Regions from separate parts of the Sporosarcina sp. CAU 1771 genome, predicted to be linked through region 1. Evidence: riboswitches for the same ligand, from Rfam matches in the RefSeq annotation. Region 1 holds a riboswitch; each other region holds the start of a gene.
What was found. A riboswitch is a leader RNA that binds a small molecule or an ion and turns the genes downstream of it on or off. The one in region 1 is predicted to bind S-adenosylmethionine.
Positions count from the first base shown of each region.

Region 2: another riboswitch for S-adenosylmethionine. It lies ahead of ACXYMX_RS07370 (methionine ABC transporter ATP-binding protein); the one in region 1 lies ahead of ACXYMX_RS14840 (hypothetical protein).
Region 3: another riboswitch for S-adenosylmethionine. It lies ahead of metA (homoserine O-acetyltransferase MetA); the one in region 1 lies ahead of ACXYMX_RS14840 (hypothetical protein).

Region 1 is NZ_JBTLRN010000029.1:1,423-12,243, forward strand. It holds gene ACXYMX_RS14805 (RDD family protein) at 1-114, opposite strand, end outside; gene arr (NAD(+)--rifampin ADP-ribosyltransferase) at 491-907, shown strand; gene rlmD (23S rRNA (uracil(1939)-C(5))-methyltransferase RlmD) at 1,151-2,554, opposite strand; gene ACXYMX_RS14820 (acyl-CoA thioesterase) at 2,760-3,173, opposite strand; gene ACXYMX_RS14825 (rhodanese-like domain-containing protein) at 3,260-3,616, opposite strand; gene ACXYMX_RS14830 (metallophosphoesterase) at 3,645-4,532, opposite strand; gene ACXYMX_RS14835 (hypothetical protein) at 4,604-4,753, opposite strand; gene ACXYMX_RS14840 (hypothetical protein) at 5,129-5,407, opposite strand; SAM riboswitch class I at 5,481-5,580, opposite strand; gene ACXYMX_RS14845 (MarR family winged helix-turn-helix transcriptional regulator) at 5,657-6,079, opposite strand; gene ACXYMX_RS14850 (SDR family NAD(P)-dependent oxidoreductase) at 6,107-6,862, opposite strand; gene ACXYMX_RS14855 (hypothetical protein) at 7,074-7,562, shown strand; gene ACXYMX_RS14860 (hypothetical protein) at 8,388-9,071, shown strand; gene ACXYMX_RS14865 (GNAT family N-acetyltransferase) at 9,128-9,580, opposite strand; gene fni (type 2 isopentenyl-diphosphate Delta-isomerase) at 10,236-10,821, opposite strand, start outside.
Region 2 is NZ_JBTLRN010000007.1:17,039-27,859, forward strand. It holds gene ACXYMX_RS07360 (MetQ/NlpA family ABC transporter substrate-binding protein) at 52-864, opposite strand; gene ACXYMX_RS07365 (methionine ABC transporter permease) at 885-1,556, opposite strand; gene ACXYMX_RS07370 (methionine ABC transporter ATP-binding protein) at 1,546-2,559, opposite strand; SAM riboswitch class I at 2,685-2,790, opposite strand; gene ACXYMX_RS07375 (aminotransferase class I/II-fold pyridoxal phosphate-dependent enzyme) at 2,974-4,137, shown strand; gene ACXYMX_RS07380 (hypothetical protein) at 4,295-4,738, opposite strand; gene ACXYMX_RS07385 (ASCH domain-containing protein) at 4,747-5,094, opposite strand; gene ACXYMX_RS07390 (hypothetical protein) at 5,278-5,811, opposite strand; gene ACXYMX_RS07395 (glutamate-5-semialdehyde dehydrogenase) at 5,996-7,261, opposite strand; gene proB (glutamate 5-kinase) at 7,281-8,381, opposite strand; gene ACXYMX_RS07405 (OsmC family protein) at 8,528-8,974, opposite strand; gene ACXYMX_RS07410 (FixH family protein) at 9,089-9,832, opposite strand; gene ACXYMX_RS07415 (response regulator transcription factor) at 9,991-10,665, shown strand; gene ACXYMX_RS07420 (sensor histidine kinase) at 10,668-10,821, shown strand, end outside.
Region 3 is NZ_JBTLRN010000007.1:100,339-111,159, forward strand. It holds gene ACXYMX_RS07750 (basic amino acid ABC transporter substrate-binding protein) at 1-481, opposite strand, end outside; gene ACXYMX_RS07755 (DMT family transporter) at 638-1,576, opposite strand; gene metA (homoserine O-acetyltransferase MetA) at 1,685-2,593, opposite strand; SAM riboswitch class I at 2,697-2,805, opposite strand; gene ACXYMX_RS07765 (catalase) at 2,882-4,930, opposite strand; gene ilvA (threonine ammonia-lyase IlvA) at 5,112-6,380, shown strand; gene ACXYMX_RS07775 (hypothetical protein) at 6,427-7,566, opposite strand; gene ACXYMX_RS07780 (thioredoxin family protein) at 7,751-8,068, opposite strand; gene ACXYMX_RS07785 (branched-chain amino acid aminotransferase) at 8,106-9,179, opposite strand; gene ACXYMX_RS07790 (DUF5658 family protein) at 9,544-9,876, shown strand; gene ACXYMX_RS07795 (hypothetical protein) at 9,946-10,569, opposite strand; gene ACXYMX_RS07800 (DUF420 domain-containing protein) at 10,623-10,821, opposite strand, start outside.

The DNA.
Region 1 (10,821 bases):
AAAAATAAAATAACTTGGATATATCAAATAGGAAATGCCCCCGAGTAATAACATTGACGGTATGAAAAGAATCACTCTATTTAAAATATGTGCTGCTATTCTTTTTCCTATCATAATAAATTACTCCCTTTTTTATTATGTCATACCGAGCTTTTTATATTCAAAAGAAATCGTGCATACATAATTTTCAGGAGTCTTTTTACTTAGTTTAAAAGGTTTTAACGCTTGCTCTACCTCCTCCGACAACGTCCTTTTCTTACAAAAAAACACCTATTCATAAGTTTAGGTGTGTTCTTCCAAATCTTTATTAACTGGAGAAATCCGTCTCATCAATACCAGCATCTTTTATACTTTTCAGACTGTGTTCAATCCTATCTAACTCTCTACATACATTATAGCACCAAATAATCATTATTTATAGACTACTTATTCACCTAACTTATCCATTATACTTGTAGGAGCAAGTCAAAAAGTCGAAGGAGGCATTTATATGGACGATAATAAAAACATCCTAGATTTAGGCCCATTCTTTCATGGGACAAAAGCAAAACTAAAAATTGGAGACATGCTCGTACCATTACACGTATCTAACTACCAGGATAAAAAATCAAACTATATCTATTTTACTGCGACATTAGACGCTGCAAAATGGGGTGCTGAATTAGCTAAATCTACTTCGGAAGAGCGGATTTATCTCGTTGAGCCTACAGGTGATTTTGAAAACGATCCGAACGTAACGGATAAAAGATTCCCTGGAAACCCTACACGTTCTTATCGTTCCAAATCTCCATTAAAAATAATCGCTGAATTAAGTTCGTGGGAAAGACATTCTGACGAACAAATCAATCAAATGCTTTCATCATTGAAAACGTTAAGGGAACAAGGAAAAAATGTGATTTACGATTAATTCGTCCCCAAAGCGATAAATGAAACAGTAGCGAGTGTATTGGGCTTGGATGCCATATCCAAGCCTTTTTTAGCATACCGCCATTCAGAAAACAATAAAGAACGGACAATTTCTACACATTTCGTACCAGTAAAATCCTCGTAAATCCAAAAATCCCCCGAACGATTCGTCCGAGGGAACAGATTACAATCTTCTATTTAGTAAATACAACTCTTAATAAGTTTTTATTCTACTGAATCCAATCTATTTCAATTCCAACAAAGCTACACATTCCACGTGAACCGTTTGAGGGAAAAGGTCAACGGGTTGAACTTTTTGAAGCGAATAACCAAACTGCTCCAACTCCGCAATATCTTTGGCAAACGTATCCGGTTTACATGATACATACACGATTCGTTTCGGCTGAGAGCGACCAATTCTACGCATCACTTTTCCTCCAGCTCCGCAGCGTGGTGGGTCTATTAATAGAATATCTGCAAATCCAAAATCTTTATGGATTTCAGCAAGTCCTATACGCGCATCTTTTGCAAGAAACGTTGTATTATGCAAATCGTTATCCAGAGCATTGCGTTTTGCAGATTCAATGGATGTTTCTACGATTTCGATTCCAGCGAGTTCCTTAACACGTGCTGCGAATGGCAATGAAAAGGTTCCAACACCACAAAACAGGTCAATCATTTTCTCGTCTTCTTTAGGTTTACCCATTTCAAGTGCAAGTTCTACAAGTTTTTCAGCCTGTAATGGATTCGTTTGGAAAAATGTATCAAACCACAAACGGTAACGATAGCCCGCCATTTCATCATAAATAAAATCGCGACCCGCAAGGACATGTGTTTCCTCAGACTGGACGCGATCTGCCCAATCTGTATTTACCAGCCATAAAAGACTTTTCACATTCGGAAACTTGTTCGAGATTCGCTCTATCAAGTTTTCACTTGCCGCTTTTAATTCCCCTTCAGGAGCTTCCGTAGCGAACAATGCGAGCATAATTTCTCCCGTAGCAAAGGACTCTCTTACCATTAAGTTCCGAAGAAGTCCTTCATGAATGTCTTTCGTATACCCTTTAAGACCGAACTCTTTTACCCAGTTACCTACCTCTAACATTGCATCGACAATATTCTGTCCAGCAATGAGACATGTTTCAAGAGGAATGATTTTACGGAAATTTCCTTGCTCATGCAAGCCAAGTTCTCCTTCAGGCGAGAATGTGAATTCCATCTTATTGCGGTAATGCCAAGGACTGTCCATTCCAATTGTATCTTGTACCAAGCTTGGATCCATACCGACGCTTTCAATGGCTTCTTTCACATGCATCGTCTTCTGCTTCAGTTGTCCTTCGTAACTCCAATGTTGCCAAGCGCAGCCGCCACAAATTTCGAAATGTGGGCATGGTGGATCGATTCGTTCCGGACTTTTCTCCAAAATTAAATCTGGCATTGCTCTCTTTTTTCTTTTTATCGGATGATCGACGACCACTTGGACCGTTTCTCCTGGAATCGTATGTGGAATAATTAACCTAAGTTTTTTAGGATTACTACCGGTACTTTCACGCCATAAAACAGCTTGGCCAGTACCTTTATCGTCAACATGATCAATTTCTGCAATTAGTGTTTCTTCTTTTATCGTAGTCAAGGAAGGTTCCCCCATCTATTAATATTTAGTAGATATTTTTATTTCAACTTTGGTTTTTACACTCGTAAACCCCGACTTCTATTATACTTCTAATCCTCATATTGTCGATGATTGCAGCTACTTTTATAAACTTTTGACACATAAAAAAAACACATCACCTTTATTATTTGCCAAAGCAATTGTAAGGTGAGGTGATTATGTCTTTTTATTGGTTATCTTTTCACTTTGCGAATTGACGTCTAAACTCTTCTACAATAGGTATCGATTTACGTGCTTTCGTATCGAACATGACAAACGTAAATTCTGCTTCTGTCAATTGAACGCCGCCTGTTTTGAAAATCTTTTGTGTTAGCGTTAAACTTTTCGTTCCTAATTTAACTGGAATTGTTTCGATTGTTAATTCATCTCCGAGTATCGCTTCTCCGATATAATGCATATTAAATTTCAATAGAACGATTCCAGTATTCAGTTCAACCATCTTCTCAAATGACATGCCAGCATCAGCAAACCAATTAGCACGCGCTGTTTCTAAATGATTAATATATCGTATGTAGTTCATATGACCAAAAACGTCAATGTCATTTTCAGCAACAGTTAATGTCATCTTATTTGTTAGTGTACTAATATTAAACAACCCCCCACGTCGATTTGTCAGAAAATTCACTTCTGCATTTCATTTTAACAATAAACTAGTGGTCAAGCAATTGGTTTATTTTTTTCTTAAGATGATTCTTCTGATTGTTTAATTAAAAACTCTTTCCACGCAGTGATACCGCCTTCTAATACAACCACATCATACGCTCTATCTTTTAGAATACCCGCACATTTTGTTGCGGAGTTCCCCGTCGTACATGTAATAATTACTTCTTTATCTACAGGAATTTCAGAGATAGTTTGCTGTGGATTTATTTCCAACTCAAAGACCTTCTGTTTAGAAATATTCATATCTGTTAGATTTGCGTGTTGAATATGGAATTGGTCGTACTTTTCTTCAGAACGCACATCCACTAAGACAACTTTTTCCTCTCGATTCAATTTTTCATATAATTGTTCTGGTGTAATCGTTTGAACGGACATCTGTTTTTCCTCCTTAATTCGTAGTACCTTAATGATCGCCTTGTTCGAGCGTAACACTTACAATCTCGGGACGATTGAATAATCGTACTGGAATAATACTGTTCCCGAGTCCCCTACTAATCATCATCACTGTATTGTCCATCTCGTGCTTCCCCTCAGTATACTTTGGGAATAGTCCTTGGTTCGGTGCGACTAGACCTCCTACAAATGGTAGTCGAACCTGTCCACCGTGCGCATGTCCGGAAAAAACAACATCGAAATTAGACGCTGCATAGAGTGGAAGCATTTCAGGGCGATGTGAAAGCAATAAAGTGAAATCGTCTTCTCCAAGTCCTTCTGATGCGGACCTGATTTCTTCCTCTATGATCTCGAGTTCCGACATATCTTTATCCCCATAAGTGGGGTCGTCAATACCTACAATATATACCTTATCCCCTTCTTTTTCTAGAGCTATCGATGAATTCCTCAAAACCTGTACCCCGAGTTGCTCTAATTTTTTCTCCAGAGAACCATACGATCCAGACCACCATTCATTGTTTCCCGGAACATAATAGACAGGCGCAGTAGCAGTCAATTTTTTCATTAAAAGAAGACTCGCTTCATCCCCAGATCGTTTCGAATCAATTAAATCTCCAGTAAAGACGATGATATCCGGTTGCAGCTTGTTCACTTTTCGTACCAGTACTTGCTGACCTTTTCCGAAACTTTTGTTATGCAAATCGGAAAGATGAACAATTTTGTATTGGTCAAAATTAGCAGGAAGTTTTTCTGAACGTATGACCGTATGACTCGTCACGATCGAATTATTTTGAACGTAAATAAAATAGAGGAACACTGTAAATCCAACAGCGATATAAATAATCTTTCTCTTGAACATATAACCAATCCAATCTTTGTTAACAAATTTATCGTCCATTAGACATCAACCTGCTCACAAGAAATCCGTGCTCCGTAAATTCGAATCATCGACATTCCAATAAGCTATTTCTACTTATCTTTGTTTCGCTGAATCTCTGCTAAAATAAACCCTCCCATAATGGCAAGTGGAATGCTATTTGCAAATACTGGTGGTTCCAAGAAGCTCGCAAAAATACCACCCAACACTGTTAGTATAACCGCAAGTATAATTCTTCCCATATACTATCCACCTTCAACACTCTTAAACGATTCTATTCTATTGCAGGAATTACAGTAGTGGCCAAACTTATTTTTTGGGGTACGATTAGAAACAGAAAAGCGATTCGTACACTTTGATTTATCATCACTCAGTAACCATACGATGGATACATTACAAATGTTCCCTTTTTATAATAATTAATAAATTTATTCACTTAAACGCAAAAACACCGATTCAACGAAGTGCAGTCAATAAGTTAGGTCACAATCCCGAACTTGAACTTACACAATGTACTATCGGTGCCAATGAAGAAACAGAATCAGCTTAATCGCTCAGCAAGAGAGAATTAGCACATCTGATATTCATTACTTTTACTATCCCTTTTATGGAATTTATTAAAGGGAAATATGCCCTCCAAAAACAACTTCATTAAGAATTCGTTTTTTCTCAGTTAAGGTCCCTGTTAATAAGTCGATTTCTTTTTGTATGGTACTGATTTCATCCACTTTTTCTTGGATATATGCTTTCGAAATTGAATCCCCTTGTTCATAATAATCGATTTCTCGCTGTACATTCGCTAACTGCTGATGTCTCTGCATCGCTCCTGCTGTGCTCGTTGCTTTCCGTTCTTTCAATTCCTTTTGTTCTGTGTAAAGCTCTTGTAATTTTGTCATATAAAAACCCTCCTGAAATTTTTTCCAAACAAAAAACTCCTCCCATAAGAGAGAAGAGTTTCAAAAAAAATTCTCCTCATCGTTCAGGTTTCCCTGTTGGACGTAGCACCTTACCGGCTGGCAGGTTGCTGAGACTTCGTAGGGCCAATTCCCTCCATCTCTCTTAATAAGAAAAGAGTATTCAGTTCAGTTACTAAACAATTTATCACTCAAGAACCATTCTGTCAAATGAAGCCGAAGGACGATTTCTTAATTTAAGCTATGAACGATTTTCTCTTGAATTTTCAAATACTGAGCAATTTCGTCTTCACTCAAATTTTTAAATAGGTGCACAAACACTTCATCGCCAATCGCTTGCGCTTCTTTTAACGCTTCTTCGCCAGCGCGTGTTATTGAAAGTTGAACCGTTCGGCGATCCGCTTCATCATACAACCGTTCCACAAATCCTAGTTTAACAAGTCGATCCGCAATGCTAGTCATCGCGCCTCTTGTATACCCATGGGATTCCGCTAACTCTGCTTGTCTTTGAGGCCCCTTCGTACGTAAATCGCTTAACACCAAAATCGGAGAGATGCCTAGAGGATGTTGAAATCGTTTCGTGAATTGCTTTATATTTTCATTATTCATCTGTTCGATTGCTCGAATTAATTTAAATAAATCTTTTCTCTCCAATAGAATCCCCCCGGTGAAATTTGTTGATTAGCGAAGCATTGTCGATCCACCGTCAACCATAATCGTTTGACCAGTAATGTACTTAGAATCTTCAGAAGCTAAAAATACAGCAACTCGACCGATATCTTCTTCAACATCACCGAAACGACCAAGTGGAATTTTGTTTTTAACTTGCTCATAATATTCTGGTTGCGCTTTCGCCCATGCTTGAACACCCGGAGTGTTGGCAATCGGACTAATTAAGTTTACATTAATGCCGAACTTACCCCACTCATTCGCTGCAACTCTTGAAATACCACGAATCGCTTCTTTCGCCGCTGCGTATGCGCCTTGTGTTTGGTCCCCATTTATTCCTGCTCCGGACGCGAAGTTAATAACGTTCCCTTTAGATTCTTTTAAGTAAGGAAGTGCCGCCTGCATTAAATAAAACGTTGGATAAAACCCAGTACCAAATGAAAGATCTAAATCAGCCTGCGTTGTCTCCTCAATCGTCAATTGCTTCGACGCATGAGCGTTGTTTACAAGCACATCTAGTTTTCCGTACTTATCAACAACTTTTGTAATAACCTTGCCTAAATTTTGGTGATCCATTAAGTTTGCTTGGATGAACATCGATTTAGGAGAGATTTCTTGTAATTCTTTCTCCATCGCCAATCCAGTTTCTTCGTTTACGTCTACAATTGCAACAATGGCTCCTTCTTTCACCATTGCCTTCGCCATTCCACTCCCAATTCCACCTGCACCGCCTGTAATAATTACTACTTTGTCTTGTAACCTACTCATTACTGTCATCTCCTTTTGAATTAATAACCTATATATAGTTTACCTCTAAACTATATAAAAGGAAAGTATTCAGTTTTGCTTTTACTCTATATTCATTTGAGGTATGCTACGCTTTTATTAATTAATGAAAGCAGTCAGTTAGCAAGATGCTTTTTCGATGCATATTCTATCTTTAATGAATTCATTTTTTTCAAAAGGAGGAAGATACTCTATGAATTTTCAATCTTTTAGCGGCACCGTAACAAGCATAAGTGATTTCTGGGTTACTCCAAGCGATGAAAATGGTGGATGTTATAAATTGTTTGAAGTGAATAACGGGGTTGACAGCATTGTAAATTTCGTAGTTGGGCCGAATACCTATTTTGTAGATCACGAGATGATTTTTGTAGGTGATCCTGTAATTGGATTTTACGACGCGGATGTTCCGGTCCCAATGATTTATCCGCCACAATACCAAGCCGTTGTGATGGCGATTAGTTCTCCTATGCAAAACGTAAAGGTAGACTATTTTAACAATCAATTGCTGAGTAGTGATGGTAGCTTACGCCTAAACATCTCTGCGGAAACACAAATTGTATTGGAAAACGGTCAATCCTTTAATCGAAATCCTGCAAACCGTTATTTGACCGTTGTTTACGGCGCAACGACTCGAAGTATCCCGGCACAAACGACCCCCTCTCAAATAATTGTAATGTGTTAAGTGACTAAACATGGAACCCCTTGCCGGTTCCATGTTTTATTTTAATTCGCGTTGCGGGAGCAAACCAGTGCGTTACGGGAATAAATCCGTCGTTGCGGGAATAAACCAAGGCGATACGGGAGCAACACACAACGATACGAGAACAAATATAGCCCAATCCCCGTTGCGGGAGCAAACCTGTGCGTTACGAGAATAAACCCGTCGTTGCGGGAATAAGCCAAGGTATATGGGAGCAACACACAACGATACGAGAACAAATCTAGCCCAATCCCTGTTGCGGGAGCAAACCTGTGCGTTACGAGAATAAACCCGTCGTTGCGGGAATAAGCCAAGGTATATGGGAGCAATACACAACGATACGAGAACAAATCTAGCCCAATCCCCGTTGCGGGAGCAAACCAGCGCGTTACGAGAATAAACTCGTCGTTGCGGGAATAAACCAACGCGATACGGGAGCAACACTCAACGATACGAGAATAAACCTAGCCCAATCCCCGTTGCGGGAGCAAACCAGCGCGTTACGAGAGTAAACTCGTCGTTGCGGGAATAAACCAACGCGATACGGGAGCAACACTCAACGATACGGGAACAAACCTAGCCGAATCCCCGTTGCGGGAGCAAACCTGTGCGTTACGAGAATAAACTCGTCGTTGCGGGAATAAATCAAGGCGATACGGGAGCAATACACAACGATACGAGAACAAATCCATCGCCCCACAGTTTCCTTTGTTATAATAACAAAAACGTTCTTAATTGATCGTACATTTCCAGCACGTAACTTCTTTCTTCTTTAGCCGTCTACTTCCAAAAGGGTGGTGCTTCGACTTGAAAAAACTTGCAATTGTTTTCGTCATTATTTTGGCAGGGTGTTCACCATCCCGCTTTTTGCCGGGACTTGCTCAAGAAACTATTGACTGGGTAGACGCAGTAAAAATAAACGATTCAATGTATTATGCTAATTATGAGATGAACGATTCTGGGGTGACATTTGAATCAGGGAGTGAAATTGGAGAGGTTCATTTTAATATGGATGGTCACGCAAATTCATCTTATAAAATGAAAAACAACGATGCTACGTATTTATCAAAAGGAACGAAAATCTATGAAATGAAAGACTATGCTCCAGCTTTTCGAGTAATTGCTAACGGAAAGGTATTTGAGATTGGCGAACCTGGTCACGCAAAGCTACTTGGGGATTTCTTAGACATTGAAGGCAAAGTCGATACCGTTCGATTTGTAAGTTATGAAGATGATTCACTAATTGGCGAACTTTCCGAAAAGCTAACGAAAGCATTTGTTGAGGAACTCCTAGCCTTGCCATATGAACCCGATGCCTATAAGACAAGGAACACTGACGGTTATGCCGTCTTTTTGGAAATCGTTTTAACCGACGGATCGATAACCCGTACTAGTTATTGGCCTGAAAGTAAGTTCATTTGGTACGGTGCAATTGCCACGGATCGCTTAAATGATCTGTTGGTAAAAGAATTAGCAGCGAATGGTTTTTGAAATTTGAATTCAAAACAAAAAATCGTGGATCCCAATGTAACTGGATCCACGATTTTTTATTTTTTAAACTTTATGACATGCGTCGTTTCTGATGAACTATCATCTGCCACAAATCCATTTGCACGATAAAAGGCATCTGCTTTCGATGATTCTGTTCGGACCGTCATTTCATCGAACACTGCCTTGGAATGCTGAATGATTTCTTTTAACAACTGGGAGCCAACCCCTTTTCTACGCGCTTCAGACAACACATAAAATCGTTGCAATCGCCCTACATTTTCATCCACAGCAAATGGAGATTCATTGACACCGCCAATCGCAACAACATCGTTATCTTTGTCGCGAATTAAAAACAATGCTTCTCCCTGTTTATTGAACGTATTTGACCCATCTTGAAAATCGGTTACTAAACGAGTGACAAATCGGTACCCTTCACTTTCACTTTCTTTTACTAAATGAGAAATATCAATAGCATTTAAATCTTTGACACGTTCGACTGTTATCAACATCTTTTTTCCCCCTAATAAAATTCAATGATTTTAGATTACTCTCTTAGTAGTAACCATTATTTACTCCGTATTCAAATTCAGTTCCTGGTGCTTCTTATTTATAGGTTCAAATTTACTTTCAACACAGAACGAGTAAAAACCTTTAATTTATCGAAAAATCAAATTATTTTAAAACTTTTTAAATTAATTTATAAAAAAAGGTTTATCTTTCTTTTGTCTGGGTATATATAGAGTACAAGGCGAAATTGCGGGAGCAGGGAACTTTTGACGAGTAATCTTTAGTGAACTACTTGCGTAGAATTGCACAGCCTTGGCGGAAAATTTGCAGTACTGACGACATAAATCTCGTCGAGAATCAATGTAAGAATGTTTCTCCTAGAACAGGCAAAACCTAGTAGTATAAGTAAAGATTTTGTGTAAGTGCACCTCACTGACCGACTGCGGAGGGAACTTGTTGCAAACAGCAGGTTGCGACAGCCCTAGCCAATAGGCTTAAGAAGGCAGAAAGGTCCACCAAACTGTGAGACGGGAATTGAATATCGTCAGAAAGATCAGTTTGATAAATGAAGTAAATAAAATTTTCCGCGAAAGATTTTGAAACAAGGAAAAAGCATGTTCCCAATGGAGCATGCTTTTTTCGTATGACAACTTGTATTTATCGTTCCTTCAAGCGCGGGGAGTCTTTCAATTCTCCAATCGACTGTGCCCCAATGCCAAACATCGACATACGGAGTTCCATTTCCCTGATTTTCATCACTTCGCGGACCTCTTCCGCACTTTGCGTAGCCTCTTTCAATATGGATCGCCCAAATCCTACCAGGTCAGCACCTAGAGCAATCGATTTCGCACCATCCAGTCCAGTTTTCATCCCACCGCTAGCAATCAGTGGTGAGTTTCCAATCTGTTCACGGACCATTTGAATCGATTTCGCTGTTGGAATTCCCCATTCGCTAAATGCTTCAGCAGCAACACGACGAATTGGATCTTTTGCGCGAAACTTTTCTACCTGACTCCAAGATGTCCCTCCTGCACCAGCGACATCAATAAAGGCGACTCCAACTTCAATTAATTTTTTGGCCACTTGACCATCAATGCCCCATCCGACTTCCTTGACTCCGACCGGAACTCCAAGCGTCTTGCATAATTGCTCGATTTTATTTAATAACCCTATAAAATTCGTATCCCCATTTTCTTGAATAACTTCTTGGATGCTATTCAAATGAAGGACGAGCATATCCGCC
Region 2 (10,821 bases), on a different contig from region 1:
ACTTATTTAGTTAAGTGGCTACCGTACGCAAAATATAAAATGACAACTAACTTATTTCATCCAGCCTGGTTTGCCAAAGCCTTCAAATTGCTCATCGATTACTTTTTCAAATTCTGGTGATTCAACTACCGCAATAATATCTTTTGCTAATTGTGAATCTTTGTCTTCAGTTCTTACCGCAACAACATTTCGGAATTGATCGGGCATATTTTCTAAAGCTAACGCATCAAGTAAATTCATATCTGCAGCAATTGCGAAGTTTCCTGGAACAGCTGCTAAATCTGTACTTTCAACAGAGCGTGGCAATTGTCCCGCTTCAATTGGTTGGAACACTAAGTTTTTATGATTGACTGTAACGTCTTTTTCTGAAGACTTAATCGGATCAACTGAACCGTCAATCTCTATTAGTCCAAGCTCTTGTAATGTTAGTAAAGTACGTGCTGCATTCACTGGGTCGTTTGGAATTGTAATTTTAGCACCGTCTTCGATATCATCAAGTGACTCATACTTATTCGAATAAATTCCAAGTGGAGCTGTTGGTACACTTATTAAATCAGATAACTCCATATCGTTTTCTTTAGAAAAGTTCTCTAGATAAACGATATGTTGGAAAAGGTTTGCATCATTCGATCCACTGTTTAACGCATTATTTGGTTGAACATAATCGCTAAATTCTTGTACTTTTATTTTATATCCTTTTTTCTCCAATTCAGGAATAATTGCTTTTGATAGCATATCGCTATATGGTCCTGGTGTTGCTCCAAATGTTAGTTCTTTCGTGTCTCCTGCTTTGTCTTTTCCACCACATGCAGCAAGTACACCTATAAGTACTACTAATAATACTGTTGAAATAATCTTCTTCATCTTTTTTCTCTCTCCCTAAATTAACTTTTATCTATTGATTTTGAAATACGGTCTCCTGAAAATTGAATCACTTGAACTAATAAAATTAGTATGACAACCGTTACAATCATTATTAAATCATCGTAACGATAATAGCCGAATCGAATGGCTAAATCACCAATTCCGCCTCCACCAACAAAGCCAGCCATCGCAGAATACCCAACTAAACTAATTGCAGTTAATGTTAGGCCTTGAATGATACTTGATCTTGCTTCTGGCAACAAAACATCTTTTATAATCATCCACGGAGTTGCACCCACTGCAATAGCAGCTTCAATAACTCCTTTATCGATTTCCCTCATCGAAGTTTCTGTGATTCGGGCAAAAAATGGAATGGCCGCGGCGGATAATGAAACACTTGCCGCTGTCGGTCCGTATGCATCCCCAACTATCAAAACAGTTAGTGGTGTAATCGCGACAAGTAAGATAATAAATGGAATCGATCGAACAATATTAATGACAAATCCTAATATATTCTTTACGGCGCTATTCTCTAAAAATAAACCTCTATCTGTTACAAATAATATGAGTCCTAGTGGCAATCCAATTAGTAGAGCAACTCCAAATGCAATCCCAATCATATATATTGTTTCCCCAAAGGCCTTTGTAATTTCAGGTAGTAATTCTACAATACGTCCGAATTCATTTTCCATATCCAATCACCTCCACTTGCGCTTTTCTAGAAGTCATATAAGCAATCGCTTTATCTACCTCATCCTCTTCACCTTGCAGTTCCATTAAGAAGATTCCAAGAGGTCTCTCTTGAATATACTCAATTGAACCATGTAGAAAGTTTCCTTGCACTTTATAGTTCTGAACTGTATCTGAAATAATACCTTCACCTGCGATATCACCTTTAAACATCACTTTAATAATGCGCCCTGTACAAGTATGTAGAATTTCTTTAGGAACATCGAAGGATACAACACTGCTAATAAATTCCTTCGTTAACTCCGTTTTCGGATCAGAAAAGATGTTATAAACCGATCCATCTTCAATCACTTTTCCGCTTTGCATAATGGCCATGCGATCACAAATTTCTTTCACCACATTCATTTCATGCGTTATGAGAACAATGGTTATTTTTAATTCCCGATTGATTTTTTTAAGTAAACGTAAGATGGACATTGTCGTATTGGGATCTAACGCAGATGTAGCCTCATCACAAAGCAATACAGATGGATTATTGGCTAATGCCCGTGCGATTCCAACACGTTGCTTCTGTCCCCCACTCAACTGTGCAGGATACACATTCTTTTTTTCTGAAAGCCCAACCATTTCAAGTAGTTCCTCTACACGCTCATTAATTTTATTGGCAGGTGTGTTGGCTGCTCTTAAAGCGAATGCAATATTTTCATAAACCGTTTTTTGGCTTATTAAGTAAAAATGTTGAAAAATCATACCGATTTTCAAACGAGCTTGGCGCAGTTGTTTACCGCCCAATTTTGTTAAATCGACACCGTCCACTAAAATAGTACCACTTGTCGGTCGTTCCAATAAATTCAAACAGCGAATTAACGAACTTTTTCCAGCGCCGGAATAACCAACGATACCAAAAATCTCACCTTTGTTAATCGTAAGGGAAACGTCATCGACACCTTTTACAACTCTTTCTTTTGTCTGATACACTTTTGATACGCCTTTTATTTCTATCACGGTATTCCCCTCTTTCTAAAAATCAATCCTAAATTGGAGTGATCGCTTCAAGTTTTGAACAGATACTACAATGAAAATAAAAAATACCTCTTTCATAATGAAAGAAGCACTGAATGAATGGGTTCAGATTATCTCTCAGAATAGAATTATTCTGTAGGAATTGGCACCTTCCATATAAATGGGGTTGCCGGACGTCATAGGGCCTAATCCCTCAGTCACTCTTGATAAATTCCATATTAAGTTATCGTTGCATAAAACATAGTATAATATACAACCAGTAAGTTGTCAACATATTTCGAATTTCAATTTTTTATTTCATGAAAGTCTGTTGCTTTGTTATTCTATAGACATTTTCCTGCAAAAACTATAAGATTTGGAGTAAGCTAGTCAACTACATAGAAACGGGGTTTTCCAATGAAAGTTTCAAAACGATTAAAAAGTTTTCCACCACACTTTTTTGCTTCACTAACTCATAAAGTTGAAAAAGCACTCGCTGAAGGAAGAGACATTATTAACTTAGGACGTGGAAATCCAGACCAACCCACGCCGGCGCATATTGTAGAAGCTCTTAAAGATGCTGTCGATGACCCAACTACGCACGGGTACTCTCCGTTCCGGGGCGTTATGGAATTCAAACAAGCCGCCGCCGATTTTTATAAAAGAGAATACAATGTTGACATCGATCCTAACACAGAAGTCGCTGTCTTATTTGGAACTAAACCAGGTCTAGTAGAGCTTCCCCTAGCCCTTATGGATGAAGGTGAACTTTTATTACTACCGGATCCAGGGTACCCCGACTATTTATCAGCGGTAAGTTTGGCAAATATTACGTATGACACAATGCCATTGCTTGAGTCTAATAACTTTTTACCCGACTTCAATCTGTTAACTGCTGAGCAACGGGAAAAAGCAAAATTAATGTACTTGAACTACCCGAACAACCCTACAAGTGCAACAGCTACTGTTCCATTTTTCGAAGATACCGTACAGTTTGCAAAAGAAAACGACATAGCGGTTCTTCATGATTTTGCTTATGGTGGCATTGGTTTTGATGGTGATAAACCAGTTAGTTTCCTCCAAGTAGACGGGGCAAAAGATGTAGGTATTGAAATGTATACGTTATCAAAAACGTATAATATGGCTGGATGGCGCGTTGGATTCGCAGTCGGTAATGCAGAAATCATAGAAGCACTCAGTCTTTTGCAAGATCATCTATTTATAGATATTTTCCCAGCAATTCAACGGGCAGCAGCTGTCGCTTTAACTGAGAGCCAGGACTGTGTTGTTGAACTTGCCGCACTTTATGAAGCTAGACGTAACGTCTTTATTTCGGAGTGCAAACGAATTGGTTGGGATGTAGTTGCTCCGGGCGCCTCATTCTTTGCTTGGTTGTCGGTTCCTGATGGTCATACGAGTGAATCCTTCTCTGACCTCTTATATGAGGAAGCCGATATCATCGTTGCACCGGGACATGGTTTTGGTAAGCATGGCGAAGGTTATGTGCGTGTTGGCCTTTTGGAAGACGAAGATCGATTAAGGGAAGCCGTTGCACGTATTGAAAAACTAAATCTATTTTAAAGTTAAACCTCATTAAATTCAAAAAAAACTGACGTCCCGTAAAAGGGCACGTCAGTTTTTTCTCTTATTTACTTTACAGTTAAATCATAAGTTGAAAAGCAACTTGTATTTTAAGTTAAATAAACCTCTTGCCCTTTGGACATATGTATTCCATCCATCACCAGAACATCGGCTTTTCGACCATTAACCATAACATCACAAGCATCAGTCCAATATAAATCCAAGACGTCCGATTTAAAAGATTCAAAGCATCATTTTTACTCATTCCAGGCAGGTGAAACTTTCGTAGAACTCGAGTAAAACCCGTTGATAAAAAAAATGCGGATACACCCATTACAACAACCGTCATTACAACCCATGATGTATACCAAGGCCAAGGACCAAGGAGTAATAGCAAAACACCTGTAACAACTAGAACGTGTCCTGCATGCATAACAATACGGATTACAACATCGATAATTGACAAGTATGCACTTTCGATTTTTTCTTCAGCGCCACGTAATCTTTTGATGATTGGCATTAGCAGGAATAATGGACCTATGGATAGAACGGCACTGACGACGTGTAGAAAGACAATCACGCCATAAATTTTAAAATACATTCAGTTCATCATTTCTCTACCGGGCTGAATTCATGAACCCATACGTTCATCGTCGGCAACCAAGGCATTTTTGGGTGTAGTGCAAGGATTGAATCCTTATATTCCTCCATATTATTAAAGCCTTCTTGTTTAGCGTGTTCATCTGTCATTTCACCGAGTTTTTGTCGATAAAGTGCATCCACTATATATTTTCCACCATCTAATTCCATAATTTCACCTGGATAAGCATAAACTCCATTACGTCTAGTCGCTCTTTTTTCTCCACTCAACACTTTTGCAACATCAGCTTTGACTGTTACAAGTCGTTCAACTGAACACGTTTTTTCTGGATATAGGTTATTTACATTTTCACTCATAAAGTTCTCCCTTTTCATTACGTATTTATTCATCTATCATAACGATTTGAAAGGGATAATGCGAACAATGTGTATATATATCAATAGTAATAAGTGAACTTTATGTGTTCATGATTTTGTTCAGATTTAAAAAATGCCTAAGACTCTACCTGCCAACAAAGTCTCAGACAACAATATAATTCTTTATTTGTTGACGGTATAGATTACTGCCAATGAATATTCACCATCTTCACCCATAAACTGATACATAAGAAAGACATTATCTTTTCTAGCTTGCAAAGATACAGCAGTATCAAAAGGCTCAACAACTTCAACTTCATAATTATTTTCAGCTAAGTAATCTTTAAAAATTTGTACGTTGTCCTTCATGCTATCCTCCAGCTTGTAGGTAATGGAGTATTGATCCTTCTCTTCGTCAGAGGATTCTAAAAAGCTAATTGCTTTGTCAGCATCTGGTAATAAAATCTCACTAGAAACTTTCGTAGAAATTTCAACATCAGACCCCATCTGGATTTTAGTACCATCATCAGTTGTTATTGTTGAGCCACCATCTTTTGTATCAAGATCTATTTTCCCTTTTTTTCCGTCTTCTCCTTCAATTTCAACTCCATCTTTTGAGACTTTGATTTTTCCACCATCGCCAGTTGGTATTGTAATACAACCTGAAAGTACAAAAGAAATAAGCATTAAGCTGAATATAAACTTAAGTTTTCTCATCTTTCTTCCTCCATTCGTTGAATAGTAATGCATAATAGTTGCTTTCATTTTAATTGATAAAGGTTAAATTAAGGTAAAGTTTATAAAACTATTCTACCCACTATACTTTCGATTTAACTTATCAAATCAAAACAAGCCATCTCACTGGATAGGTGAGATGGCTTGATAGAATAGCATTATTGAATTATTCGCGAATTTGACCTGTGCCTTGAATTACAAATTTACTAGATGTAAGTGCTTCTAAGCCCATCGGACCTCTCGCATGCAGCTTCTGCGTACTAATCCCAATTTCTGCTCCGTAGCCAAACTCAAAACCGTCTGTGAATCGCGTAGACGCATTATGGTATACGGCAGCAGCGTCTACTTGCTGTAAAAAGAGCGCTGCGTTATTTTCATGATTGGTGACAATTGACTCCGAGTGCTTTGTACCATATTTATTAATGTGTTCGATTGCCTCTTCCACACTCTTAACTGTTTTAACGCTAACCGATAATCCCAAATACTCAGTTTCCCAGTCGTCTTCTGTCGCTACCTTTACTTGTGATGAGATTGCAGCAACTTTTTCATCTCCAAATACTTCTACACCATTTTTCAAGACTACTGAAACAAGTTCTTTCCCATGTTCAGCAAACCATTTTTCATGAATTAAAATGGTCTCGATTGCATTACAAACAGATGGACGCTGCAATTTGGCATTTATAACTATTTTCGTAGCCATCTCAGCTTCAGCAGATTCATCTATGAATACGTGGCAATTTCCTGCGCCAGTTTCCAACACTGGAACTGTCGATTCTCTCACAACGGTATCTATTAATTTCTTACCACCCCTCGGAATAAGAACATCTAAATACTCTTTTAATGTAAATAATTCTTTCGCGGTTTCTCGACTTGTGTCTTCAATCAACTGGACAGCATCTACGGGGATAGAACTTTTTTCAAGTGCAGAATGAATAGACTGAATGAGTACCTTGTTCGAGAATTCTGCTGAAGAACTTCCTCTTAAAATCGCCGCATTACCTGTTTTAAGAGATAAAGTCGCGGCATCTATTGTTACATTCGGACGTGCCTCATAAATCATGCCGATAACCCCGAGTGGAACGCGCTTCTTATTAATTAGTAATCCGTTCTCTTTCGTAATTGATTCAACGATTTCACCAACTGGATCTTTCAATTCAACCAAAAGCTTAATTGCATCTGACATATCTTGTATCCGCTTTTCATTTAGCATGATACGATCAAGAACTTCATCCGTAAGGCCATTAGACTTCCCAGCAACAAGATCCTTCTTGTTTTCACTAAGGATTATATCTTTATCCTCTAACAACTGTTTTGCTATTAAAAGAAGTGCTTCATTCTTCTCTTCAGTAGTAACAGATACTAATTTCATGCTTACAAGTTTAGCTTTTTTTCCTTTTAACTGAACCTCACTTGTGGAAGTTATATTCATCATTTATAGGTCCTCCCTTTAGTTAAATACTTACCCATTTATCTCGGTGAATTACTTCTACTTGCGTTTTACTAGCACGTTTTCGACGTTCTTCACTTCGTTTTCCAATTACGTCAAGTAAATCAAAAGAGGAATAGGTTACTTCGCCTTTTCCAATCAATCCATTCATCCCAAATACCTCAACGACGTCCCCTTTTTCAAAGTCGCCTTGAACTTTATAGATTCCTGCAGGTAATAAGTTCTTGCTATTAAAAAGAATTGCTTCTTCTGCACCTTGATCGACATAAATCTTCCCAGACGGTTCTGAGTGCATCGCAATCCATTGCTGATTGATATTGATGGAGCTTTGTTTTTTCTTGGAAATGTATGTACCATCTCCTTTTCCATTCATAATATCAACTAACTTCTCAGATCCTTTTCCGTCACCGATAAATACAGGTACACCTACGGAAAGTGCCGTTTTTGCTGCCAGTAACTTGGATTTCATACCACCCGTTCCAACTTTTGAACCTGACCCTTTGGCATAACCTAACATTTCATCCGAAATCCCCTCTAGAAAATCAAACTTTTTTGCATTGGGGTTATCTCTTGGATTGGCATCATAAATGCCATTAATATCAGTTAAAATAATCAGCTGGTCTGCGCGTACAAAACCACTAACAAGGGCAGAAAGCATATCATTATCTCCAAAGGTTAGCTCTCTGATGGATACCGTATCATTTTCGTTAATAATCGGCAACATTCGTCGTTCAAGCAATTCCATAAGTGTTGCATAAGCATTTCGATAGCGACCCTGGTTGGTGAAATCATCACGGGTTAATAAGATTTGAGCTGGGACAATTGAAAACTCACTGAATTTATCAATATAGGATTGGATAAGTAACCCTTGTCCGACTGCAGCAGCAGCTTGCCGCCCCTTAAGTGTAATAGGTCTTGAACTATAGCCCAACTTTGCAAATCCAGCAGCAACAGCTCCAGATGATACTAACAAAACTTCATGCCCAGCTTGCCGAAGAGCGACAACTGCATGAATATGATCATCAAACATTTCCTGATCTATTTCACCTTGGTCATTTGTAAGTGAACTGCTTCCAATTTTAACAACAATTCTTTTTCTTGTCATAATGCATTCCCCTAAATATTATATTTACCATTCGCTTAAGTTTATATTAAAAATCATTCATATCTTGCATTTTACTATAATTGAAGGGAAAAAGAAAGCATAAAATGATTATTTATTTGACTTTGTGTATATTTATTCAATTATACTTATTTAATCTCGACAGTTGCCTCTACTACTACTCTAACATTTCCTTTTATCGCACGACTGATCATACACGAAACTTCTGCTTGTTCGGTTAATTTCTTAGCGAATAAAAGATTTTTTTCAGTCGCATCTTTTTTAAGGATCAGGTGAGGTCTATGTATGATTTCTTTATATGTGATTATGCCGTTTGTAACATCCACTACTCCAACTGACTCCATCGTTAATGACTGCTTTTCGATTCTGCTTCTTTCAAGCATCGCGGCAAGTGTAATTATATAGCAAGTTGCAGCAGCACCTAACAGCATTTCATCTGGATTCGTTCCTACGCCTGGACCATCCATTTCTGGTGGAATTGAAACTTTTGTTTTTAGATTTCCTGAATGAATCATTCCGACATCATTTCGTAAACCGGGCCACTCTGCTTGTAATTTAAAATAATGTTCTACCATTATTATCGCTCCAATCATTAAATTCTCTCTTATTATACATATAATGCAGCAAACTATGTCAAAAGAGCAAACCTTGAATCGGTTTGCTCTGAATGGTTTTCAATATAGGATTGTTTACTTTTCCACACTTATTTGAAATTCTTCATGTTCATGCAATCCGGTATCATCCTCAACATGAATCACGATAATAAACTGACCTTCCTCAGAAAATGTGTAAAGTGACTGGTATTCCCCAGCAACAGTTTCATCGGCATCTATCCAGTCATGGTTGTCTGGGTCACTTTCGCTCCAGATTTCATAACGAACGTTGGCATCTTCAAATGGATGTCCATCCATATCCAAATGTACAACTAAATCCTTCTCATCTAACTTCTTTACATCTTTAGGCTCAATAAAATGCATTGAGAAGCCTTCTGATTGACCTTCGTTTTCTTCATCTTCGGTGACTTCATAGTTTCCACCAGTACCGACAGTTACTGTTTTTGTTGGCATTGTATGCATATTTCTAGCAGTAACATGCACCTGAATATAAAAGAATCCATCATGATCAAATGAGGTTTCACCTGTATACACTCCATCTTTCTCGTTCACTGAATCAATCATAATACTTTCTTCTTTTTTACCTTCTTCCCATATTTCAAACTCGACTTGTGACGCATCATCTACTTTTTCCTCGCCCTGTGTTACTAATGTTTCCATTTTCACTACTTCATTCACATCAACAGCTTCAGGCACGGTCAGTTCGACTGTTATGGGGAGAAGGACAAGATCTTCTTCAACTTGCTCGTCTTCCTTGCCACACGCAGCTAGTACTCCGATAATAAATACTAATGAAAATAGCATATACCTTTTCTTCACTTTCATTCCTCCAAGTTCTTATTGCTTAACCAATTTCTCTTTCTTCAGTATGATTATAGTAGCTGATTAAGAAGTATTTATGAAGTTGGTCCAATTCACATAAATTTCGTATTTACAAGCGATAATGAGTTTGCATATAGATGAAATGAGGTTATTTTATGAATCAATTTACAGTCATGATTATAGACGATGAACAACAAATGAGGCAACTCGTTCGAACTTTTTTGGAGGCTGAATCCTATTCAGTTATAGAGGCGACAGATGGCTTGCATGCCCTTTCACTAATTAAAAACACACCCCCTCATCTTTTAATTGTTGATGTGATGATGCCGTTCATGGATGGTTTTGAATTTGCTAAAGAGGTTAAACAGCTCTATAATATCCCTTTAATTTTCCTTTCCGCTAAAGGAGAAGAGTGGGACAAAGTTCGTGGACTCAAACTTGGTGGGGATGATTATATCGTTAAACCCTTTCTTCCGGCAGAACTAGTCGCTCGTGTCGAGTCTGTCTTACGGCGAACTTATCAAACTCAAAAGCCATTTGATGTACTTCATATTGGTCCAATAACAATCGACCGGGATGCGCACAAAGCCAGTATTGAAGGGAATACCCTTTCCTTAACATTGAAGGAATTCGGCCTTCTAGATATCCTTGCAAAAAACAGAGGACGCGTTTTTACTAGAGAGCAGTTACTTGAACTTGTTTGGAGCGAAAATCAAAACAGTAGCGAGCGAACAGTCGACACACATATAAAAACGTTGCGCTTAAAATTAGGCAAGTATGGTGAACAAATTGAAACCATCTGGGGTGTCGGTTATCGGTTCGAGGTGTGAAGATGAAGAAATGGAAACTTACCCTGAGTAAAAAAATACTTCTACTTCTTCTTTCAAGTGTCGGGTTCACAATACTCTTTTCATTTTTCTTCATTCATTTTCTTTACTCTGAGCTGTACTTATCCAGTACAAAAGAATCGATTATTTATCAAGGAC
Region 3 (10,821 bases), on a different contig from region 1:
CGATATGACCTGTTGTGTTGATTTGAACAGCAACACGTAAGTCTTTTAAATCTTGGAAGTTGGTAACTGTAGATTCTTCAGGAACAAGAATTAATTGGTTAGCAATAAAGTATGGATCGGTGAAATCATAGGACTTCTGACGATCCTTTGTTATTGTAATCGAAGAAACTGCAAAATCTACTTCACCACTGTCAACTGCAGGAAATAAAGGTTCCCATCCGTAGTTTTTGTATTCTACTTCAATGCCTAATTCTTCGGCAATTGCATTAACAATATCGATATCGATTCCTACAATATTCCCTTTTTCATCCATTGACTCCATTGGTGCGTAAGTTGCGTCTGTTCCAACAATTAGCTTTTTCTTACCCGTATCACCACCGGTAGACCCAGTGTCTTCCGACTTAGTTCCACAAGCAGCCAATAACAATCCTAAGCTAAGTACAAAAATCAACATTGTAAATAAACGTATTCTTCTTTTCAATGAAATCCCCCCTAAATGTAATAAGTTATTTGTAATTACGGAATATTCTAAAATTCCGCGTAATTGTATTAATTATATATGAATAAGTACTTCTATACAATAGCTATATTGAATACTACTTCCTAGACCAATTCAAAAAAGTCTAGCTCTATTTTGCTAGACTTCTTCCTTATAAAGTATTTTCTTCTGTTTACTAAGTGATAAAATCAAAATTGTAGATAATATACATGCCGTTCCAATCCACTCAATTATTCCAAATGCAACTTGTAGCCAAACAACTGCTAAGAATGCTGCAGAAAGCGGTTCTACACAAGCAAGTAAACTTGCCTCGGCAGCCTTTATATGTTTTAAACTTTCCAAAAAGAAAAAGAAAGCTATGAGCGTTCCGAAAATAATAATAAACACCACTGCACTGAATGACTGCATGTCCCATTGGCCTTCAAACTTCCAGGGTGGATGTACAAAACTAAACGCAATCCCCCCCACCAACATGCCCCAACCTACAACAATACCTGAACCCCATCTTGCAAGAAGTTGTAAAGGATGCAATGTATAAAAGGCGAGTGAGAATGCAGAAGCAATCCCCCAAAATAAAGCTAGTTTTGATATTGACAAACTATAAATGCTGCCTTTTGTAACGAGTAAGAAAGTACCAATTAACGCCAATACAACCGCGAAAACCTCAATTTTAGAAGGCAACTTCTTAATTCGTATTGCTGAATAACATACAATCAGAACAGGCGCTAAGTATTGAAGAATTGTAGCAGTTGCTGCATTTGAATGTTGAATCGCTGCAAAAAAAGTATATTGCACCGTTAACATGCCAAATATACTAAATAAAACCATACTGAAAGCATCGTGCTTATGCTTCCACACATCCCAAATCCTTTTCTCTCCTCTAGCCCGCGTAATCACTAACATGACTACTCCAGCTATAAGTAACCGACTGACAACTAACCATTCAGAGCTAAATTCCTTTTTCTCAAAAAGAAACTGAGCCACCGTACCAGAAACTCCCCACATTACAGCTGCAATTAATACCAATATAATTCCAGTCATTCGTTTAGGGATATTTCCTTTAAATTCTTGTTGCATCTAAACTTCCCTCTCAATTGCATCCGTATTTCTTTGTATAGTCAAAAATTATGATTCGAATACAGAGTTTACTTTGCCGGTATCAAAAACTTCTATACAAAGATTATATTAGCTCCATTCATATGGAGTTTCTTGATAAACATAATAATTTAGCCAGTTAGAAAATAGCAGATGCGTATGTGATCGCCATGTATTCATAGGCTCTTTAGTCGAATCGTCATTCGGAAAGTAATTTTCAGGCAAGTCTACTTCGACACCTTTATTCATATCACGTGAATATTCTTCACCGAGTGTTCCTGCATCGTATTCAAAATGTCCCGTAATCATTATATGCTTCGCGTCATTTGACAAAATAATAAATGCTCCAGCATCTTCAGAGACGGCAAGCAGTGTTAAACGTGGATCATTCTCTATTTCTTTAATCGAAACAGATGTATAGCGAGAATGCGGTGCATTAAATTCATCATTAAATCCCCGAACAAGTTCAACGGTCGGGTCGAAAACTCTATGGTTGAAAACACCAAAGCATTTCTTAGGTAAATCATGCTTCCCAATTCCATAATGATGATACAACGCAGCTTGTGCACCCCAACAAATATGTAATATAGAAGTGACATTGGTCGTGGTCCAATCCATTATACCTTGTAGTTCTCCCCAATAATTCACGTCTTCAAATTGTAAATGTTCAATCGGTGCACCCGTAATTATCATTCCGTCAAAACGCTGATGTTTAATTTCATCAAATGTGTTATAAAAGTTATCCAAATGGGATTTACTTACATTTTTTGATTCATGGGTTGCCATATTTAAAAAAGTGACATTTACTTGTAACGGAGTGTTTCCAAGCAACCTTAGAAGCTGTAATTCCGTTCTTTCCTTTTCAGGCATTAGATTTAAAATAATAATATTCAGCGGACGGATATCTTGAGCAGTTGCACGCTCTTGATCCATCACAAATATTTTCTCTGCTTTTAACAGTTCGCTAGCTGGTAATTGTTTTGGGATATTAATCGGCATTGTATCTCTTCCTTTCTTTACTGGAAAAATGATGAATAATAATAATATTAAAAATCCTCTTTTCTAATGATGAAAGAAAAGAGGATTGAGTGTAAGTTCTCATTTCTTATCTCTCAAGATAAAGAATCTTGGTGGAGGTAGCACCTTCCTGATAAACTCAGAGGTTGCTGAAGCTTCAATGGGCCATATCCCTTAGCTTCTCTTGATAAGAGCTATTCAATTTTGAATTAATTATACTACTCTTAAATATAATGTCAATTAGATAGAGTCTTTACCTTTCTAGGCGTGTCAATAAATATCTCGATTCCAAAATCGTTGCTGAGCAATGGCGTTCACCATCTGCGTACCGAAATTGGCGTCATTTTTAGTTAGAATGATGCCCGGCCCTTCTTCTGCCTGGGACTTTTCAAGATATTGCATACCACTCGTTGCAAATCCAATCGGTTTATAATGCTTAAATGCTTCATTAATATAATAAGTAATATCTCTCGAAAACTTCATTGGATTACTAGATTTTCCACCTACAACATAAAGTGAATCGAATAGGACTGGATCTGTTGTAAGAAACGTTTCGTTTACCACAACTTGATAATTATCAGTACTTCTAATGGTTCCTAGTCTTTCGCCCACTATTTTGACAACAACTCCTGCGTTTAAAAATGTTTGAACAGCATCCAACACTTCGGCGCCGTTAAACCCATTACCAATCAACACAGCTACCGTTAATGTGTTCGGAAGGCTAATCGTATCAGATTGACTAAGTGCTGGCGAGGAGGCAGTTACTAACGACTGTGGCTCTGTCGGTCGTTGTACACCAACTTCCTTTGCGACAGTAATTGCCATGCGTTGGTCTATCCGTGCTAACATATCCACAACTTGTTGTTTAACCGATTGACTAGTTACTTTACCAACCTCAAAAGTGAATGCTGAGACAATATGCTCTTTTTCAGGAGGTGACATACTATTCCAGAATAGGCGGGCTTGCGAAAAAAAGTCTTTGAACGACTCACTTCGCTGCTGAATTACACGCCCCTCTACTTTTTCCTGGTAGTGGACAAAGCCACCTTCTTTCGCACTTGATGTAGCAGGAGTATTATTTGCTAATGAATTTTTATGATAGCTTACTTGACCTACATCAATCCTTTGTCTTCCGTATCCATTGCGTTGATTGTTATGAATCGGACACACTGCCCGATTAATTGGAATTTCAGTAAAATTGGGGCCACCTAGCCTTATAAGTTGTGTATCTAAATAGGAAAACAATCTTCCTTGAAGCAATGGGTCATTTGTGAAATCAATTCCCGGAACAATATTTCCTGGATGGAAAGCCACTTGCTCTGTTTCCGCAAAAACATTATCAACATTTCGATTTAATGTCATTTTACCAATTATTTTTACAGGGACAATCTCTTCGGGCCAAAGTTTTGTTGCGTCAAGCACATCAAAATCGAACATAAACTCATCTGCTTCTTCAATCATTTGAACGCCTAATTCCCATACAGGAAAGTTTCCATTTTCTATTGAATTCCATAAATCCCGTCGCTGGAAGTCCGGATCTTTCCCTGAAACTTTCTGTGCTTCATCCCAAACTAACGAATGCACCCCCAGTGTAGGCTTCCAATGAAACTTAACAAATCTTGCTTTGCCCTCTTTATTCACAAAGCGAAACGTGTGTACACCAAAACCATCCATCATCCGCCAACTTCTCGGAATTGAGCGGTCCGACATAAGCCACATGATCATATGCGCTGATTCTTGATTGTTGGCGATAAAATCCCAGAATGTATCATGAGCAGATGATGCTTGTGGAATTTCATTATTTGGTTCAGGTTGAATTGCATGGACTAAATCAGGAAATTTTAAAGCGTCCTGGATGAAGAAAACAGGTATATTATTTCCGACTAAATCATAATTCCCTTCCTCTGTATAAAACTTTACCGCAAATCCTCGAACATCTCGCACAGTGTCAGCCGAACCCCTACTTCCAACAACGTTTGAAAATCTTGTGAAAAGCGGAATCTTAGTACCTGGCTTTTGTAAGAATTTTGCTGTCGTATATTCACTCATTGATTCATACAACTCAAATTCCCCATGGGCTGCGTATCCCCTTGCATGTACAACCCGCTCCGGAATGCGTTCATGATCGAAATGTGTAATTTTCTCTCGGAAATAAAAATCCTCTATAAGTGTTGGTCCACGAAGACCTGCAGTTAAGGATTGCTCGTCATTCGAAACACGTAGTCCTTGATTTGTAGTTAGTCTCGTTCCATCATTGTTCACTCTGAATTTCTCTAATTGTTCATTCTTACTGTTTTCATTTATTGAAGAACTCTCCATGCTATCCCCTTCCAGCTAATTAATTGGGCCACAATATATACCATCCCCATTATCTATATGCTCACATCTATAAGAATGAAACTTTATTTTATTGAAAAATTGTGTATAATATTCACATACTTCACTCCATTCATGTTATAATCACAGGATATTTAATTAATTCGAAAGAAGTGGATAAGTAATGAAATTAAAAAACAACGAACCGAAAACGTTACATATTGAAGATATCCTAATCGCTTATCAACTTTTAAAAGATATCGTCGTGCATACACCTTTACAAAGGAACGAGCGCCTATCTGAAAAATATGACTGTCATGTGTATATAAAAAGGGAAGATTTACAACATGTTCGCTCATTTAAATTAAGAGGTGCTTACTATAAAATAAAAACGATTGAGGCACAAGCACGTGAAAAAGGAATCGTCTGCGCAAGTGCTGGAAACCATGCACAAGGTGTTGCCTATGCCTGTGCGCATTTAGGCATCGATGGTAAGATTTTCATGCCGCTAACTACACCAAAACAAAAAATTGACCAAGTTAAAATGTTTGGCCGTTCCAATGTAGAAATAATATTAACTGGTGATACATTTGACGATACTTCTGTTCGTGCAATTGAATTCGCTAAAATGGAAGATCGACTTTTCATTCATCCCTTTGATGATTTAGATATCATTGCTGGTCAAGGAACTGTTGCAATCGAAATCATGAATGACATAGAAGAATCTATAGATTATGTCTTTTCAAGCATTGGCGGAGGAGGACTTGCATCTGGGTTATCAACTTACATCAAAAACGTTTCTCCTCATACGCGTATGATAGGTGTAGAACCTGCTGGTGCCGCAAGTATGAAAGCTGCTTTCGAAAACGAGGGTGTCATATACTTAGATTCAATTGATAAGTTTGTGGATGGGGCTGCTGTTGGCTGCTCAGGTCAAATCACATATGAAATTTGCCGTAAATACCTTGATGATATTGTAGTTGTACCTGAAGGCAAAGTGTGTACGACTATTTTAGACTTATATAACCAACATGCTATTATTGCTGAACCTGCTGGGGCTTTACCTATAGCTGCATTAGACTTTTATAAAGATCAAATTAAAGGGAAATCAGTTGTATGTGTAATTAGCGGTGGTAATAATGACATTGGGAGGATGCAAGAAATCAAAGAGAAATCATTAATCTATGAAGGATTACTTCATTATTTCATCATTAATTTCCCACAAAGAGCGGGTGCGCTTCGTCAATTTTTGGATAATGTACTTGGACCGAACGATGATATCATCACATTTGAATATACAAGAAAAAACAATAAAGAAAGTGGCCCTGGACTCGTTGGGATTGAATTGAAGAATAGCGAGGATTACGCTGGACTCGTTGAGCGAATGGAACAAAGCGGATTTTCTTATACTGAAATTAAAAAAGGTAGTAATTTATTCGGTTTACTAATTTGATTTGAAAGGATAGCTCTTAAAAAGCTATCCTTTTTTTCATCCTTATTTATCGCATATGCAACTCATTCTGCGATAAATAGGAAAGCAACCTAGAAAGAATCTCGGCTCTTAATTTCACTTGATCTGGGAATTGATAAAAGAATGAAATCTTTTGCAACCAAATTTCATCACCATCGTTCTTTGGAGACAATATAAAGTAAGCCCAAACTTCAGCAATGTCTTCAACAGGGCTAGTTACAGCATAATCGGTAACGAATTGATCCTCATAATCCATGAAAAACTCAGTCGCTACATCTTCATCTTCCGCAACCCCACGTTCCTCCCATTCATCTAAGACATCTAGCCAGAACGTTTCAATATATGCCTGGAGCATCGAGTCTTCCTTCATACATCCCATGCCGTCAACAAAAAAATATTGACATGTGGCTGGGGCTGTTTCATGGATTTCATCGTCATCTTCCGAGAATACTACTTCTTCATTCATATCCATTTGACTATCTTGCAATGTTAGTAAATGAGCAAATTCATGCAGCAATGTCGTTTGAGATATAAATAGTTCTTTTGAATCTAAAATATCCATACTTAACCACCACTTACTTAAGTCTTCGTCATCAGGTTCCACTTGAGCAAGGGTTTCCTCGTTTCCATCTGTCATGATATGAAAACCTGATAGCATTTGACGCTCACTTTCGGGGATTAGATTGGTAAACATGTTCCAAATACGTACATGCTTTTCTACATCGTCTCGATAACTCTCAAGTCCATCGTCAACGACCAAGAATTCTGGGTTCGTTAACAGATCACCTTCAAGCTCATACCTCGCAAGTACTTGCTCAAAATAGGAATCGCCTTCATCGGAGAATTCATAGTCTGTCAACAAATCACCAAAACGTTCAATAATTTGTTCGGCCAGCTGATCTCCTAACGTCGCACATTCCGTAGTTGTTTTGCACTTCTTTTGAGGATGACAAGTATCTGTTTGACCCTCATAAATTTCGAATTTCCCACAAACAGATTCGGTGATAGCTCCTTCACTTTGTATATTTTTTAGTTTGGTTTCTAACAACTCCATTTCTTCTTCACTAATTCGTTCTTCATTGAAAATCGAACAACCAGAAACTAGAAATAAACAAATTGTTACGACAGTTAACACCACTAAGTATCGAACTCGTTTACTTACCTTCAATATATGGCCCCCTTTTCCAATTTTAACTTTCTACATCTCCGTTGTATGTTACCGCTATCCAAAAGTTGAACAGGTATAGTTTTACTTCAAATAAAATAAAGACCTCGATCACTTCTGCCTGAGAAGATCGAAGTCCTTTATTTATACGTAAACTAATTGCTTTCTCTTAAAGATGAAACCGGTTTTAATTTGAAAGTCCATTTATAAAGCTTTCAATTTCTTCTTGTGTTTTACGGTCTTTACTAACAAATCTGCCTGCTTCTTCACCATTATGAAATGCAATGAAACTCGGGATACCAAAAATGCTTAGGTCTCCACACAAATCGATGAATTCGTCACGATCTACAGATATAAACTCATACTCCGGATAGTCGACTTCAATCCTTGGTAATATCGGATCAATAACTCGACAATCTGGACACCAGTCTGCTGTAAACATGAACATCGTTCTCTCTCCATTTTTTAGTTGTTCAAAGTGCTCCATTGATTGTAATTTCTCCAACTCGTATTCCCTCCTATAGTGTAGGCTTCAAACTATATTATTTAACTTCAAGAACCCAACCTAATGGATCTTCTATTTTACCCGTTTGAATACCTGTTAACTCTTTATAAATTCTTTCTGAAAGCTCGCCAATTTCTCCATTGTTAATAACAAGCTCTTCTTCTTTCCAATAAAATTCACCAATTGGAGAGATAACTGCTGCTGTTCCAGTTCCAAAAGCTTCTTCTAGGAGACCATTTTTCTGAGCAGTTCGAATTTCTTCCATTGAAATTTTTCTTTCTGTAACAGGAATTCCCCAGTGATTTAACAATTCAATAACGGACTTTCTAGTTATACCTTCTAAAATACTGCCATTTAATACTGGAGTAATCACTTCACCATTAATTTTAAAGAAGACGTTCATCGCGCCAACTTCTTCAATATACTTTCTTTCAATTCCATCCAACCAAAGAACTTGGGCATATCCTTTTTCAGAAGCAACCTCTTGTGCTTTTAAACCAGCAGCATAGTTGCCTGCAGTTTTCGCAGTCCCTGTACCACCGGATACTGCACGAACAAATGTATTCTCAACAAGTATTTTTACTGGACGAATACCTTCTTTGTAATAAGATCCTACCGGAGAAAGAATAATCATAAACTGATATTTTTTTGATGGTGCTACACCTAAATAAGCTTCAGTGGCAATAATAAATGGACGGATGTAAAGCGATGTTCCTTCTGCTGTTGGAATCCATTCCTTATCAATAACGAGAAGTTGCCTTAGTGCCTCTAATGCCAATTCCTCATTCACTGGAGGAATACTCATTCGACTACCTGATTGATTCAACCGTTTCATATTTTGTTCAGGACGGAATAATCGAATCGTTCCATCTTCAGAACGATATGCTTTCAGTCCTTCAAAAATCGTTTGGCCATAATGAAAAATAATTGATGCTGGATCTAACGTAAGTGGTTGATAGGATTCAATTCTATGATTTGTCCAGCCTAAACCTTCAGTATAATCTGCTATAAACATATGATCTGTAAATACTCGTCCAAATTCTAATTGGTCTGTTAATGGTTTCTCTTTTTTTGATTCTGTCAATTTGACCTGAACGTTGAGTGTTGTCATTACGTTGATATCCCCTTAGACTAATTTTTTAGTTACTTCTATGTAAAGAAGACGACTTTAACCCATATTATACAACGAAAATAGTAGATGTACAGTTTATTCTTTCAAGTTTGTAAATTAATATACCGAAATTTTTGCAATAATTATTTTTATAGTCACATTTATTAACACTTCCTATTTACTTCCAATTTAGAACCTCTTGTTTCTATTCATCGCAAACTTCATCCGAACCTGCATTTTTTCTTTCAATATCTTATCTCTCATAAACTTAAATCCTTTAGTTAATCAATGAATAACATCGATCTTAACTTCATATACTAACTAAAAACCTTTAATATGCTATTTTAGAAAGGGACTGGGTTATATGGATATTAAGATTCCTTTTCAAACACGTAACTTAGCTTACAAGATGGCACTACTATTGTTCGTTTTAGCAATTTTCGATGCACTTCTTACTGATTTTGGAATTAGAAATCATCATATTGAAGAAGCAAACCCCCTTATGCGATTCGTTTATGAAAGTAGTGTCCTCTACTTTTTTGTAATTAAAATAAGCCTACCTATTCTGCTACTCTATATTCTTACTAAAATAGAACCAAAGATATTTCTTAATGTGTTAGTCGCATCCAGTGTACTCTTATATACACTTGTTTTATTTCAACATATTTTCTGGTTGATACTAGTTGCTATCACATAAGATCGAATATTAGGCTGAACGGAACGATTACATAAAAAAACACTAGGATGCAAAATGCCCTAGTGCGTTTCAGTCTATATTCTCCTGCTTATCTTCTTTCTTCTCTTTGATAATAAATCCTCTTCCATTCGGTGTAGATTTGGAGAATAATCGTGCCATGTACGAAGAGGTCATACTGTAGCTATTCTCTATCTTTTCTGCCAGGAAATTTGTTCGTTCATAGAGGATCGATCTAATGAAATCCATTTGTCGAAGGACTTTCTCCGTCAATCCCTCTTGTTTATCTAGTCTTTTTAGTAAATCTTGTTGAATTTCCTCTTGACTTGAAATTTGTTTTGTCAATTCTTCCTGGTAGACCAAGTTCTTATTTAGTATCTCTACAATTTCTTGACTCAATTTGCTTACATCTTGTACTTGGTTTCTAATAGTTAGATTCTCAACATGCTCATTTTCCAATAAATCATCTAAACGATTCTTCGCGCTTTGCCATTGATTCGCTTGTGTTTGTTTTTCTTGCATTATTATAGATTTCAAAGCATCAAGTTGGTGATTGATGATGTCAACGGATTCCTTTTGTTCGGTCATCCACTCTTCTATCGGATTAATCGTAAAGTGTTCTTGATTGTTTCCGAGAGCACTGAAAGAGTTTTCATAAATTGTCGGCTGTCCATTTGTATTCATTAATAGACCCATAACCGCCCCCCTTATTCTAGTATCTTATGCGATACTCTATAAAGGTGACATTTTCAATAGTATGGGGAGATTAATATATAAACAAGAACGCCTGTTAGACTTACATAAAGCCAAATTGGCATTGTCCAGCGAGCAATTTTCTTATGACGAGCATTCTCCATATTCCAAGCACGAGCCACACTCGTAAGTACAAGCGGTACGATCACTGCAGCAAGAATAATATGGGTGATTAGGATGAAATAATAAAAGCCC